DNA from 2 places in the Mesorhizobium sp. M7A.F.Ca.US.006.04.2.1 genome. Region 1 is predicted to be linked to the other one. Evidence: riboswitches for the same ligand, from Rfam matches in the RefSeq annotation. Region 1 holds a riboswitch; the other holds the start of a gene.
The links. A riboswitch is a leader RNA that binds a small molecule or an ion and turns the genes downstream of it on or off. The one in region 1 is predicted to bind cobalamin.
Positions count from the first base shown of each region.

Region 2: linked by a shared signal. The riboswitch ahead of EN925_RS29465 (CbtB domain-containing protein) and the one ahead of bluB (5,6-dimethylbenzimidazole synthase) in region 1 are both predicted to bind cobalamin.

Region 1 is NZ_RZQA01000121.1:888-9,860, forward strand. It holds partial or broken gene EN925_RS09290 (GNAT family protein) at 1-308, shown strand, start outside; gene EN925_RS09295 (MFS transporter) at 346-1,569, opposite strand; gene EN925_RS09300 (TetR/AcrR family transcriptional regulator) at 1,690-2,298, shown strand; gene EN925_RS09305 (hypothetical protein) at 2,588-3,571, shown strand; partial or broken gene bluB (5,6-dimethylbenzimidazole synthase) at 3,694-4,419, opposite strand; cobalamin riboswitch at 4,422-4,602, opposite strand; gene EN925_RS09315 (histone deacetylase family protein) at 4,724-5,650, shown strand; gene EN925_RS09320 (exodeoxyribonuclease VII small subunit) at 5,654-5,905, shown strand; gene EN925_RS09325 (DUF2277 domain-containing protein) at 6,016-6,282, shown strand; gene EN925_RS09330 (pirin family protein) at 6,322-7,242, shown strand; gene dxs (1-deoxy-D-xylulose-5-phosphate synthase) at 7,385-8,973, shown strand, end outside.
Region 2 is NZ_RZQA01000756.1:194-3,187, forward strand. It holds partial or broken gene EN925_RS29455 (heparan-alpha-glucosaminide N-acetyltransferase domain-containing protein) at 1-305, opposite strand, end outside; gene EN925_RS29460 (MFS transporter) at 529-1,728, shown strand; cobalamin riboswitch at 1,794-1,990, shown strand; gene EN925_RS29465 (CbtB domain-containing protein) at 2,026-2,205, shown strand; gene EN925_RS29470 (CbtA family protein) at 2,221-2,991, shown strand.

The sequences.
Region 1 (8,973 bases):
TCGGCTTCGGCGGCGTCACGGTATCGGCGGATTTCGACGGTCTGAACCTGTCCTATCATCTTCATCCGGCGAGCTGGGGACATGGCTATGCCACGGAATCGGTGATGGAAGCACTGCGCACCGCGTTCGGCCCCTTGCGTGCCGATCGGGTTGTCGGCATCGTCCGCCCCGCCAATCCGGCTTCGCGACGGGTGCTGGAGAAATGTGGCTTCGTCTTCGAAAAAGAGGTGATGCTGCACGGGGCGCCAACGATAGTTTTGGCATTGGCGCACCCAAGAAGAGTCAATATTTCAGGCCCGGCCGCCTAGAGCGGCGCGCCCGGCCTAAGGCCCGGGCGCGCCGGAACTATTCCGCAGCAATCGCGGCTGCTTCGCATCCGTCCATCTCGCACTCAGCCGTGGCAAGGCTGCGCTGGCCAAGCAGCACCGTGGCCAGCGCGATCGTGCCTGAAGCCACAGAGACCCAGAACCCGTTCTGGGCACCGAACGCATCGACCACCGCGCCGGCCGCGAACGAGCCGAGCGCCATGCCGATGCCGATGCCGGTCATGACCCAGGTAATGCCTTCGGTCAGCATCGCCTCCGGCACATGCCGCTCGATCAGGCCGAAGGCGGTGATGAAGGTCGGCGAAATCGCCACGCCGCTGATGAACACAGTCAGCGCCAGCAGTGGCACGGTGTCGGCGGTGAGCGGCAACAGCGTGCCGAGCGCGACGAGGGCGACTGCGATGGCGAGCTGGCGTTGCAGCGGCGCCTTCAGGCTGAGCGCGCCGACGATGATACCGAGCACGAACGATCCCAGCGCATAAACGCCGATGACAAGGCTGGCGGCGCCGGGCTGGCCAAGCTCCTTGGTGATCGCCACGGTGCTGACTTCCGTCGTCGCGAAGGTCGCGCCGATGAAGATCAGGGCGAAGGTGATGATCTGAACCGGCCGCAGGCGGATCGCCGAGCCGCTTGAGCCATGGTCCACCGGCCGCACTTGCGGCTCCGTCGAGCGTTGCAGGATGAAGGCCGCTGATCCGAATGCGAGAAATAATGTGCTCACCAGAACGCCGGCTTCCGGGAACAGGGCAGCACTGAGACCGACCGATAGCGATGCCCCGGCGATATAGACCAGTTCATCGGCCGCGGACTCGAAGGCGAATGCGGTGTTCATCTGCGGCCGTCCGCGGAAAATCTCTGTCCAGCGCGCCCGCACCATCGCCGGCATGCTTGGCATGGCCGCGGCCAGTAGGGCCGACACGAACAGCGTCCACACCGGCCAGTCCTGGTTGGCCGCCGCTATCAGGACGGCGAAAGCCAGCACCGCGATGATGGTGGTGGGCACGACGATCCGTGTCTGGCCCAGGCGGTCCACCAGTCTGGATATCTGCGGCGCAACGAAAGCGTTGGCCAGCGCGTATGTTGCCGAGACGGCTCCGGCCAGCCAGTATTCGCCACGCGTCTGCGACAGCATCGCCACGATGCCGATGGGCGCCATGGCGATCGGCAGGCGCGCCATGAATCCGGCGGCCGCAAAGCCCTTGGCTCCGGGGGCACGAAAGATTTCCGAATAGGGATTTTGCATGGGTGGTTCCTCGACAAAGGACGATTCGGCAATTACATACGAAGCGTATGCTTGTTAAATAGAGCATACGCCGCGTATGTCAATTGGCATACGTTACGTATGTGAATAGGGCCAGAAGCCATGCACAGACCCCGCAAGGAGATGATCGCCGAGACGCGCGCAAAGCTGATCGCGGCGGCCCGCCATGCCTTCGGCACAACAGGCTATGCGGAAGCCTCGATGGATGATTTCACCGCTTCGGCCGGGCTGACGCGCGGCGCGCTCTATCATCATTTCGGCGACAAGAAGGGGCTGCTGCAGGCGGTCATAGCCCAGATCGACGGCGAGATGGCGGCGCGCATCAATGAGGTCGCGTCGAGAGCGCCGACCCGCTGGCAGCATTTCGTCGACGAGTGCTCGACCTATATCGAGATGGCGCTGGAGCCGGAAATCCAGCGCATCATGTTCCGGGATGGCCCGGCCGTGCTGGGGGATCCAGCGCAATGGCCGAATGCCAGTGCGTGCATCGTGTCAATGACCGACCATCTGACCGCGCTGCAGGAGGAGGGGGTCGTTGTCTCGAGCCTCGACCCCGAGACGGCCTCGCGACTGATCAACGGAGCGAGCAGCCAGGCAGCGCAACGGATCGCCAATTCGGACGACCCCGAAGCGACGTCCAAGAAGGTGGTGACGGCGTTCAAGCAACTGCTCGAAGGCCTGCTCAAGAAGCCGGATCCGCAGTCGAATTGAAGTTCCCACCGGAGCTTTTCGTGCCGGCAGCTGTTCCCGATAGGAATTTTTTCTCGACACCTGCCCTCAGCTAAGGTACATATTCGTCCATGGTGCTGATTTGCGCCGGTGACCCGCCGCACAGGCGGGTTTTTCGTTTGATGCTCCGTCAGACAATGCGCCGGCGAAAGGCTGCGAAAGAAAACCGTTGCCCAGAATTCGTCGCCCTGTGGTGCCAGGGCCGGCAATTGACAATCGTCGGGTTGAGTTCATCCTCTTCCACCATCTCTGAGGCGGAGATTCGGGGCACATGTGGGATTTCGAGATCGGCCGGTCGGTGTCCATCATGATGCGGACCTGGCCGTTCATCGTCTTTCGTATGATCGTCTATTTCGGCATCACGCTGGCCTACATCATGGCGACCGGCACCGGTGCCTCGGTCGGCTATGGTGTCGGCCATATCTCCACCGATCCCGACGGGCCCATGTCCTTTGCCCTGTGGGGCGGCGTGGTCGGGTTTGGCATCGTCTCGATCGCGGTCTACTGGATCCGTGAATACATCCTCTATATCGTCAAGGCCGGCCACATCGCCGTCATGGTTCATCTGATCGACGGCCGCGACATTCCCGGCGGTCAGGACCAGATCGCCTACGCCAGGGATGTCGTCACCCAGCGTTTTGCCGAGGCCAATATCCTTTTCGTCGTCGACCAACTCGTCAAGGGTGCCATCCGCGCCATCACCGGCCTGCTCGGCGGTATCGCCGCCTTCCTGCCGATACCGGGCCTGAGCGGCCTGGTCTCCTTCATCAACACGGTGATCCGCCTGTCGCTGACCTATGTCGACGAGATCATCCTCGGCTACAACATCCGCATCAATTCAGCCTCACCCTTCGAGACGGCGCGCCAAGGCGTCGTGCTCTATGCCCAGAACGGCAAGGTCATGGTCAAGAACGCCGTCTGGCTGGCGGTCATCATGTGGGGCGTGTCGTTCGTCATCTTTCTGATGATGCTGGCGCCTGCCGGCGCCATTCTGTTCCTGATGCCCGGCCAGCTCGCCGGCTGGGCCTTCGTGCTCGCCATCGTCTTCGCCTGGGCGTTCAAGGCGGCCTTCATCGAGCCTTTCGCCATCGCTTGCCTGATGCAGGTCTATTTCAAGACCATCGCGGGCCAGGTGCCGGATCCGGCCTGGGACGCCCGGTTGGCCGAGGCGTCGTCGAAGTTCAGGGAGCTCAAGGACAAGGCGCTCGCCTCCTTCGGCGGTTCGCGCTGGGGTACGGCCGGCGCCACACCCTGATCGGCCGGGCAGGTGGTGTCTGGTGAGGCAGAAACGGTGTTGAGGCGCGCCACGGTGGACTTGAGCTGTGCCTCGCCTTGCCCGGAAAACGTCTCGCTCATGATCAGTTCCGGCAGCGGCAGCCGCCGTCCCCAACCATGCGTTTCAAGGTCCGGTTTGGAAGCGAACTCGGAAACACGGCCGACGCAGAGATAGGCGATTGGCGTTACGTGATCCGGAATGGCCAACAGCCGCTTCAGCGCCTCAGCCTCGATGATGCTCACCCAGCCGACGCCAACGCCCTCGGCACGCGCGGCCAGCCAGAAATTCTGCACCGCGCAGACGGTGCTGTAGAGATCCATCTCCGGATTGTGCCAGCGTCCCAGCGGCGAACCCTTCGAGCGCTGCCGGTCGCAAGTGATGCAGATGTTGAGCGCGCTTTCGCAGATGCCTTCCAGCTTGAGCTTGCGGTACAGCGCCTGTTTTTCCGCCTCGATCGCCGGCAGTTCCTGCTCGCGCGCGGCCAGGAACAGGTCGCGCACCTCCGCTCGTCGTCCGGCATCGCGAATGACAATGAAATTCCATGGCTGCATGAAGCCGACCGATGGCGCGTGATGGGCGGCAAGCAGCAGCCGCGCCAGCACGTCGTCATCGATCGCGTTGGGCAGGAAATGGCTGCGCACGTCGCGCCGCGTGAACATGGCGCGATAGACCGCATCGCGCGCATTCTGGTCGAATCCATCGTCAATGGCAGCGGTCATATGTTCCGGCATCGCTTGTCCCCTTGCGATTGCAGATTCAAAACGGTCAGAGCGTACGCTGTGCGTCCAAATGGACGCACGTCGCTCTGATGCCACCCGCCCGACCATGCGGATGACGATGCCTGCCAGGCCGGTCTTCTGGCTTGGGATCAACCCGCGTCCGGTGCCTTCCCGTCATCGACAGTGGCATTTACCGGCGCGGTCCCCCTCACAGCGTTGGGCACGCCACGGAATTCAACCGTGTTCCCGATTCTCCCGCTTGCGGCGGGCACCAGGCAGTACCAAGGACTTTACGCCGAAGCGCCGGCGGGGCCAATGCCTGCGGCGACACGAATGGACGCAGGCGCGATTTTCCCCAGTCATCGGCCGCCCGTGCATGGCCTTTGTCGATCGGGGTCACTAGATTAGGACGATGACCACCCGTCTCTACACGCATCCGATCTTCCTCGAGCATCTCACGCCGCCCGGACATCCCGAGCGGCCCGACCGCCTGCGCGCCATCGAGCGCGTGCTCGATGAGGAAGCCTTTGCCGCGCTCGATCGTATCCAGGCGCCGGAAGGCGACGAGGCCACCATCCTCTACGCGCATCCCGCCGATTTCGTCGCCCGCGTGCGCGCCGCCATCCCCGACGAGGGGATTGCCCGCATCGATGCCGACACCACTGCCAGTCCGAAGAGCTGGCAAGCGGCGATCACCGCGATCGGCGCCGCCAACGCCGCCGTCGATGATGTCTTTTCGGGCCGCGCCGACAACGTCTTCGTCGCCGCCCGGCCGCCCGGCCATCATGCCGAAAAGACCACGGCCATGGGCTTCTGCCTGTTCAACACGGCGGCGATCGCGGCGCGTTATGCGCAGAAGAAACACGGTGTCGAGCGCGTTGCCATCGTCGACTGGGACGTGCATCACGGCAATGGCACGCAGGATATTTTCTGGGACGATCCCTCGGTGCTCTATTGCTCGACACACCAGATGCCGCTTTATCCCGGCACCGGAGCGAAGACCGAAACGGGCGCCGGCAATATCGTCAACGCACCGCTGGCGCCGCAGACCGGCAGCGAAGTGTTTCGCGATGCCTTCCTGTCGCGCGTCCTGCCCGCGCTCGACAATTTCGCGCCCGACCTGATCATCATTTCGGCCGGGTTCGACGCGCACCACCGCGATCCGCTGGCCGAGATCAATCTGACCGAGGATGATTTCGACTGGGCGACCGGCCAGTTGATGCAGCGCGCGGCACGCCACAGCGGCAACCGGCTCGTAAGCCTGCTCGAGGGCGGCTACGATCTGCAGGGATTGGCATTTTCGGTCGCCGCCCATGTCGGGCGACTGATGAAAGGATGAATGATGGCTGGTGAGACCAACGAAGACGTCAAGGCGATGAGCTTCGAGCAGGCACTCGATGCGCTGGAGAAGATCGTCGATGATCTGGAGCGTGGCGACGTGCCGCTCGACCAGTCGATCAGGATCTATGAACGTGGCGAGGCGCTGAAGGCGCATTGCGACCGGCTGCTGAAGGCCGCCGAGGACAAGGTCGAGAAGATCAGGCTGTCGCGCGACGGCAAGCCGGTTGGAACGGAGCCGCTCGACGCGGATTGAGGCCGGTCCGAACGATGGCCTCGCCTCACCGGTTTTTGGACATGATCATGATCGAGGCTATAACTCGTTCCGATTGAAACAGCTCAAGGACAAGAGGAGATACGGAAGCGATGTGCAGAAACATCAAGACCCTGTTCAATTTTGATCCGCCGGCAACCAATGACGAGGTGCGCGACGCGGCCCTTCAGTTCGTCCGCAAGCTGAGCGGAACGACGCGACCCTCGAAGCAGAACCAGCACGCCTTCGATCATGCCGTCGACGCCATCGCGGCCTCGGCGCGCGAACTGCTCGATTCCCTGGAAACCCATCAGCATCCGCGCAATCGCGAAGAGGTGGCGGCCAAGCTGCGGGCAAAGGCGGCCATCCGCTTTGCCTGATGCGGCCAGGCGGCCTTCGACCACCGACAAGGAGAGTCCATGAGCTTCTTCCCCGGGAAAGACCCTGAGGTGGGCGATGCGTTCGCCAGCGATCAGATCGAATTGATGGTCGTTCCGAACGCCAAGGACATCGGTGGTTTTCAGGTGCGCCGTGCCCTGCCAACGGCAAAAAGGCGGTTGGTCGGTCCGTTCATCTTCTTCGACCGCATGGGTCCCGCGATCCTGCGGGCCGGCCAGGCGCTGGACGTCCGTCCGCATCCGCATATCGGACTGTCGACGGTCACCTATCTGTTCGACGGCAAGATCCGGCACCGCGACTCCCTCGGCACCGAAATGGTCATTCAGCCCGGCGACGTGAATTTGATGACCGCCGGCCGCGGCATCGTCCATTCGGAGCGTACGCCGGAGGAACTGCGTGGCGCGCCGATGTCGATATCCGGCCTGCAGACATGGCTGGCGCTGCCGGACGACAAGGAAGAGGTGGCTCCTGTGTTCGAGAACACAGGAGCGCTCAGGCTTCCCGAGATTGATGCCGAAGGCGTCAACGGGCGCCTCATCATCGGCGATTTCCAAGGATTACGGTCCCCGGTCAGGGCCGATTCGGAGACGCTCTACGCCGACCTGCGCCTGGCGCCCGGCGCCAGCGTGAAAATCCCTGCCGATGCGGAAGAGCGCGCCATTTACACGCTGGAAGGCGAGGTCTCGATTTCGGGCGATGTGTTCCCAGCCGAACGGCTGCTGGTCTTCCGTCCCGGTGACGAGATCGTCGTGTCGTCGCAGACCGGGGCGCATTTCATGCTGTTCGGCGGCGCCTCTCTTGGTTCGAAGCGTTACATCTGGTGGAATTTCGTCTCGTCGTCGAAAGAGCGTATCGAACAGGCGAAAGAGGAATGGAAGACAGGCCGCTTCGACATCGTTCCAGGAGACGAGGAAGAGTTCATTCCGCTGCCGGAAAGCTGATGCCTGTCGCCCAAAGTGGCCCGGTTTTGGGGAAACGACCTGCATAGAAGCAAAAGACCACAGTCTGATCCGCGTCACTGACACGCATTTACTTTCGCCGGCCGGCGGCCTATTTCGCCCATCAACCGAAAGCCTGAGCACCGTGAACGCAACGCCGCATACGCCGCTTCTCGACAAGACCCGCATCCCGGCCGACCTGCGCACGCTTGCCGAGAGTGAGCTGCCGCAACTGGCGTCCGAGCTTCGCGCCGAGCTGGTCGACGCGGTATCCCGCACGGGTGGTCATCTGGGCGCCGGCCTTGGCGTGGTCGAGCTGACAGTGGCGCTGCACTATGTCTTCAACACCCCCGATGATCGGCTGATCTGGGATGTCGGCCACCAGGCCTATCCGCACAAGATCCTGACCGGCCGCCGCGACCGTATCCGCACGCTGCGCCAGGAAGGCGGCCTGTCCGGCTTCACCCGCCGCGCCGAGAGCGAGTACGATCCCTTCGGCGCTGCCCACTCCTCGACATCGATATCGGCCGGCCTCGGCATGGCCGCGGCCCGCGATCTCTCCGGCGGCCGCAACAATGTCATCGCCGTCATCGGCGACGGCGCCATGTCTGCCGGCATGGCCTACGAGGCGATGAACAATGCCGGCGCACTCGATGCACGGCTGATCGTCATTCTCAACGACAACGACATGTCGATCGCGCCGCCAACCGGCGCCATGAGCGCCTATCTGGCGCGGCTGGCCTCCGGCAAGGCCTATATCGGCCTGCGCGATTTCGGCAAAAAACTGACGTCTTATCTCGGCAAGCGCGCGGATCGTGCGATCACAAGGGCGGTCGAGCATGCACGTGGCTACGTCACCGGCGGCACGCTGTTCGAGGAACTCGGCTTCTATCACATCGGCCCGATCGACGGCCACAATCTGGAACATCTGATCCCGGTCCTGAAAAATGTCCGAGACAATGGCGAAGGCCCGGTGCTCATCCATGTCGTCACCCAGAAGGGCAAGGGCTATGCGCCGGCGGAAGCCGCCGCCGACAAATATCACGGCGTCAACAAGTTCGACGTCATCACCGGCGCGCAGGCCAAGGCGCCGGCCAACGCACCGGCCTACACCAAGGTGTTCGCCGAAAGCCTGGTCCAGGAGGGCCGCGAGGACGACCGCATCGTCGCCGTCACCGCAGCCATGCCGAGCGGTACCGGCCTCGACCTGTTCGGCGAAGCGTTCCCGTCGAGGACCTTCGATGTCGGCATCGCCGAACAGCACGCGGTGACCTTCGCCGCCGGCCTCGCCACCGAAGGCTACAAGCCGTTCGCGGCCATCTATTCCACCTTCCTGCAGCGCGCCTACGACCAGGTCGTCCACGACGTCGCCATCCAGAAATTACCGGTGCGCTTTCCCATCGACCGCGCCGGCTTCGTCGGCGCCGATGGCGCCACCCATTGCGGCGCCTTCGACACCACCTTCCTGGCGACACTGCCGGGCTTCGTGGTGATGGCGGCGGCCGACGAGGCGGAGCTGCGCCACATGGTACGCACCGCGGCAAGCTATGATGACGGCCCGATCGCCTTTCGCTATCCGCGCGGCAATGGCGTTGGCGTCGACATGCCGGAGCGTGGCTCCGTGCTCGAAATCGGCAAGGGCCGCATCGTCAGGGAGGGCACCAAGGTAGCATTGCTGTCCTTCGGCACACGGCTGCAGGATTGCCTGATCGCCGCCGAGGAGCTAGGGGCTGC
Region 2 (2,994 bases), on a different contig from region 1:
ATCGCGATCGCGGCTCCGGCGACCATGGCGAACCGCTTCCAAAAGCCGTTCCAGCGGATTTGTCGGCCGTGGGCGAGATACAGGCTGACGCCGACCAAGAACAGGAAGGTCGAGGCGATGCAGCGCGCGTAAATCTTCCACCAGCCGAAGGCGGTCAGGCCGGGATCGGTGTAGCCGAAGAACTCCAGATCCCAGGTGAAATGGTAGCTTGCCATGGCGATCAGCGCGATGCCGCGCACGATGTCGATGGCGACGATGCGCTTTGGTCGATCCTGAACGGGCGCGGTCGGCGTTTGGATGCTCATGGTCTCGCATTCTGATTCAGCCCCGCTGGAGGACTATCACGGTTGCCCAGGACAAAAGAAGACCGGCAACCCTGCCGATAACGCCGGATCAGCCGCGGCATTGGGCCAGTGCCGGAAAGCCTTTGGCCGGCTTCGCTTTTGCCGGATGCACGTCGGTTTCCTCTTATTGGCGCTGAGGTCGCCACGGCAGATTTGACCCGGTGAATCTGCTTCGGGGAAAGCAATGTCCACCCATGTGCGCCATCCGATCTGGCTACCGGCCCTCAAGGCCGCGGACGCGCGCACCTTCGCTTCGCTCTATGCGGTCGAATCCTTCGCCCGCGCCACGGTGTCGAGCGTCATCCCGATCCAAGCTTACGAGATCCTGCACAACGAGCAGATCGTCTCGATCCTCTACACCGTCGTGGCGATGCTCGGCCTGTCGGTGACATTGTTCATGCCGATGCTGATCCGCCGTTTCGCCCGGCGCTGGGTCTACACGGCGGGCGCCTGCCTGCTGGCCATCGGCTCGCTGTTCTTCGTCACCGACACGCTTGCCGGGCAACTGGCCGGCATGCTGTGCCGGGTGATGGGAGCCAGCGCGCTGTCGATCACGCTCAACCTCTACATCATGGACCACATCCGCAAGACCGACTTCATGCAGGCCGAATCGCTGCGCATGGCGTGGTCGATGCTGGCCTGGACCGGTGGGCCGACGCTCGGCATCTTCCTCTACACGCGCTTCGGCGTCTATGCCGCGCATGGCGCGGTGGCCGTGTTCGCGTTAGCGCTGCTGGCATTGTTCTGGACCTACCGGCTCGGCGACAACCCGTCGATCCGTCCCGGCAAGACGCGACCAGCCAATCCGCTCGCCAATATCGGCCGCTTCATCGCCCAGCCCAGGCTCAGGCTGGCCTGGCTGATCGCGTTTGGGCGCTCCTGTTTCTGGACGACGTTCTTCGTCTATGGGCCGCTGTTCATGGTCATTACGGGTGAGGGCAAGCTGGCCGGCGGCCTGCTGGTTTCGGCCGGCAACGCGCTTTTGTTCATGGCGATTTTCTGGGGCAAGGCGGGAAAGCGCTTTGGCGGCCGCAGGACCATGACATTTGCCTATTTCGCCATGTCGGTCGCGCTTCTGGCGGCGGGCTTCGTCGGCGAAACCGTGCCGCTGCTCACCGGCGCCTTCTTGCTCTGCGGCGCCTTCTTCACCATTGCGCTCGATGCGCTCGGCTCGACCGCCTTCATGCGCTCGGTGCGCTCCTATGAAAGATCGCAGATGGCGGCGGTCTATCGCACCTATCTCGACTTTTCCGAGCTGACGCCGCCGCTGGTCTATTCGGTGGTGCTGGCCTTCTTCGGCCTGGGCTCGGTGTTCGTCACGCTGGGCCTGCTGGCGGCGGTCTGCGGCTTCGTGACGTGGCGCTATCTGCCGAAATCGCTTTGACCTTCATGGCGCATTCGCAACGGTCGCCGGCGGAATTTGGTTTGCCGGACGCGAGGATTCTGCCTATAGTCGCCGGTGTCGCCGGTTCCATTTTGGAGCCAAGAGGGAATGCGGTAAGGGCGGATTTCGCCCAATGCCGTGGCTGCCCCCGCAACTGTGTGCGGTAGTCCTCTCCATATGCCACTGAAGATTTTTCTTCGGGAAGGTGGGGAAGGACGCTGATCCGTGAGCCAGGAGACCTGCCGGCGACAGGAAACTGACTTCGATGCCCTCGGGTGGAGGGCGAAAGGACAAGACATGACTACCGCTTCCGTCTCCCTCGGCGCTTCCGTCTCCTCGCAGTCGCGCTTCATGCAGCTCGCGCTTGCCGCGCTGCTCGGCATTTTCGTGATGGGCTTTGTCGGCTTCTCGCATATCGATGCGGTCCACAATGCGGCTCACGACTATCGCCATTCGATGGCATTTCCCTGCCACTGACGAGGGGCTGACATCATGAACCTGTTTCGCAACGTCGTGTTCATCGCGGCGATCGCAGGGCTCGTGGCCGGCGTCGTTCTTGCCTGCATGCAGGCCTATGCGACCGTGCCGCTGATCCTGAAGGCGGAGGTCTACGAACAGGCGGGCGGCGGGCATCACCATGACCATGCCGCTCCGGCAGCAACGAATAGCAATGCCATGAGCACAGCCGCTCCGGCCCCTGCCGAAGCGACTGCTGCGGCGGAAGACGAGGGCTGGGCGCCGGCAGACGGTTTCGAGCGTTTCGCCTTCAGCGTGCTTGCCAACATCGTCACCGGCATCGGCTTCGGGTTGATCCTGGTCGCGGTTTCCGAATTCGCCGGCGGCATCGGTGGTTGGCGCCAGGGCGTGTTCTGGGGCCTGGCCGGCTTTGCCGTGTTCACGCTGGCACCGGGCCTCGGCCTGCCGCCGGAACTGCCGGCCATGCCGGCCGCCGATCTCACCCAGCGCCAGATCTGGTGGTGGGCAACGGTGGCGGCAACCGCTGCCGGTCTCGGCCTGATCGCGTTCCGCAAGTCGCTGCCGCTGGCGATCCTTGCCGTCCTTTTGATCGTCGCACCGCATGTTGTCGGGGCACCGCAGCCCGACAGTTACGAGACGGCGATTCCGGAAGGGCTGCATCACCAGTTCGTGGTGGCGGTGACCGTGACCAATCTGGTGTTCTGGCTGGTGCTCGGCGCGGTTGTCGGCGTGGTGCGCGGCCGCTTCACCGGCACCGCGACCAGCCTGCGCGACAGCTTTGCCTGATCG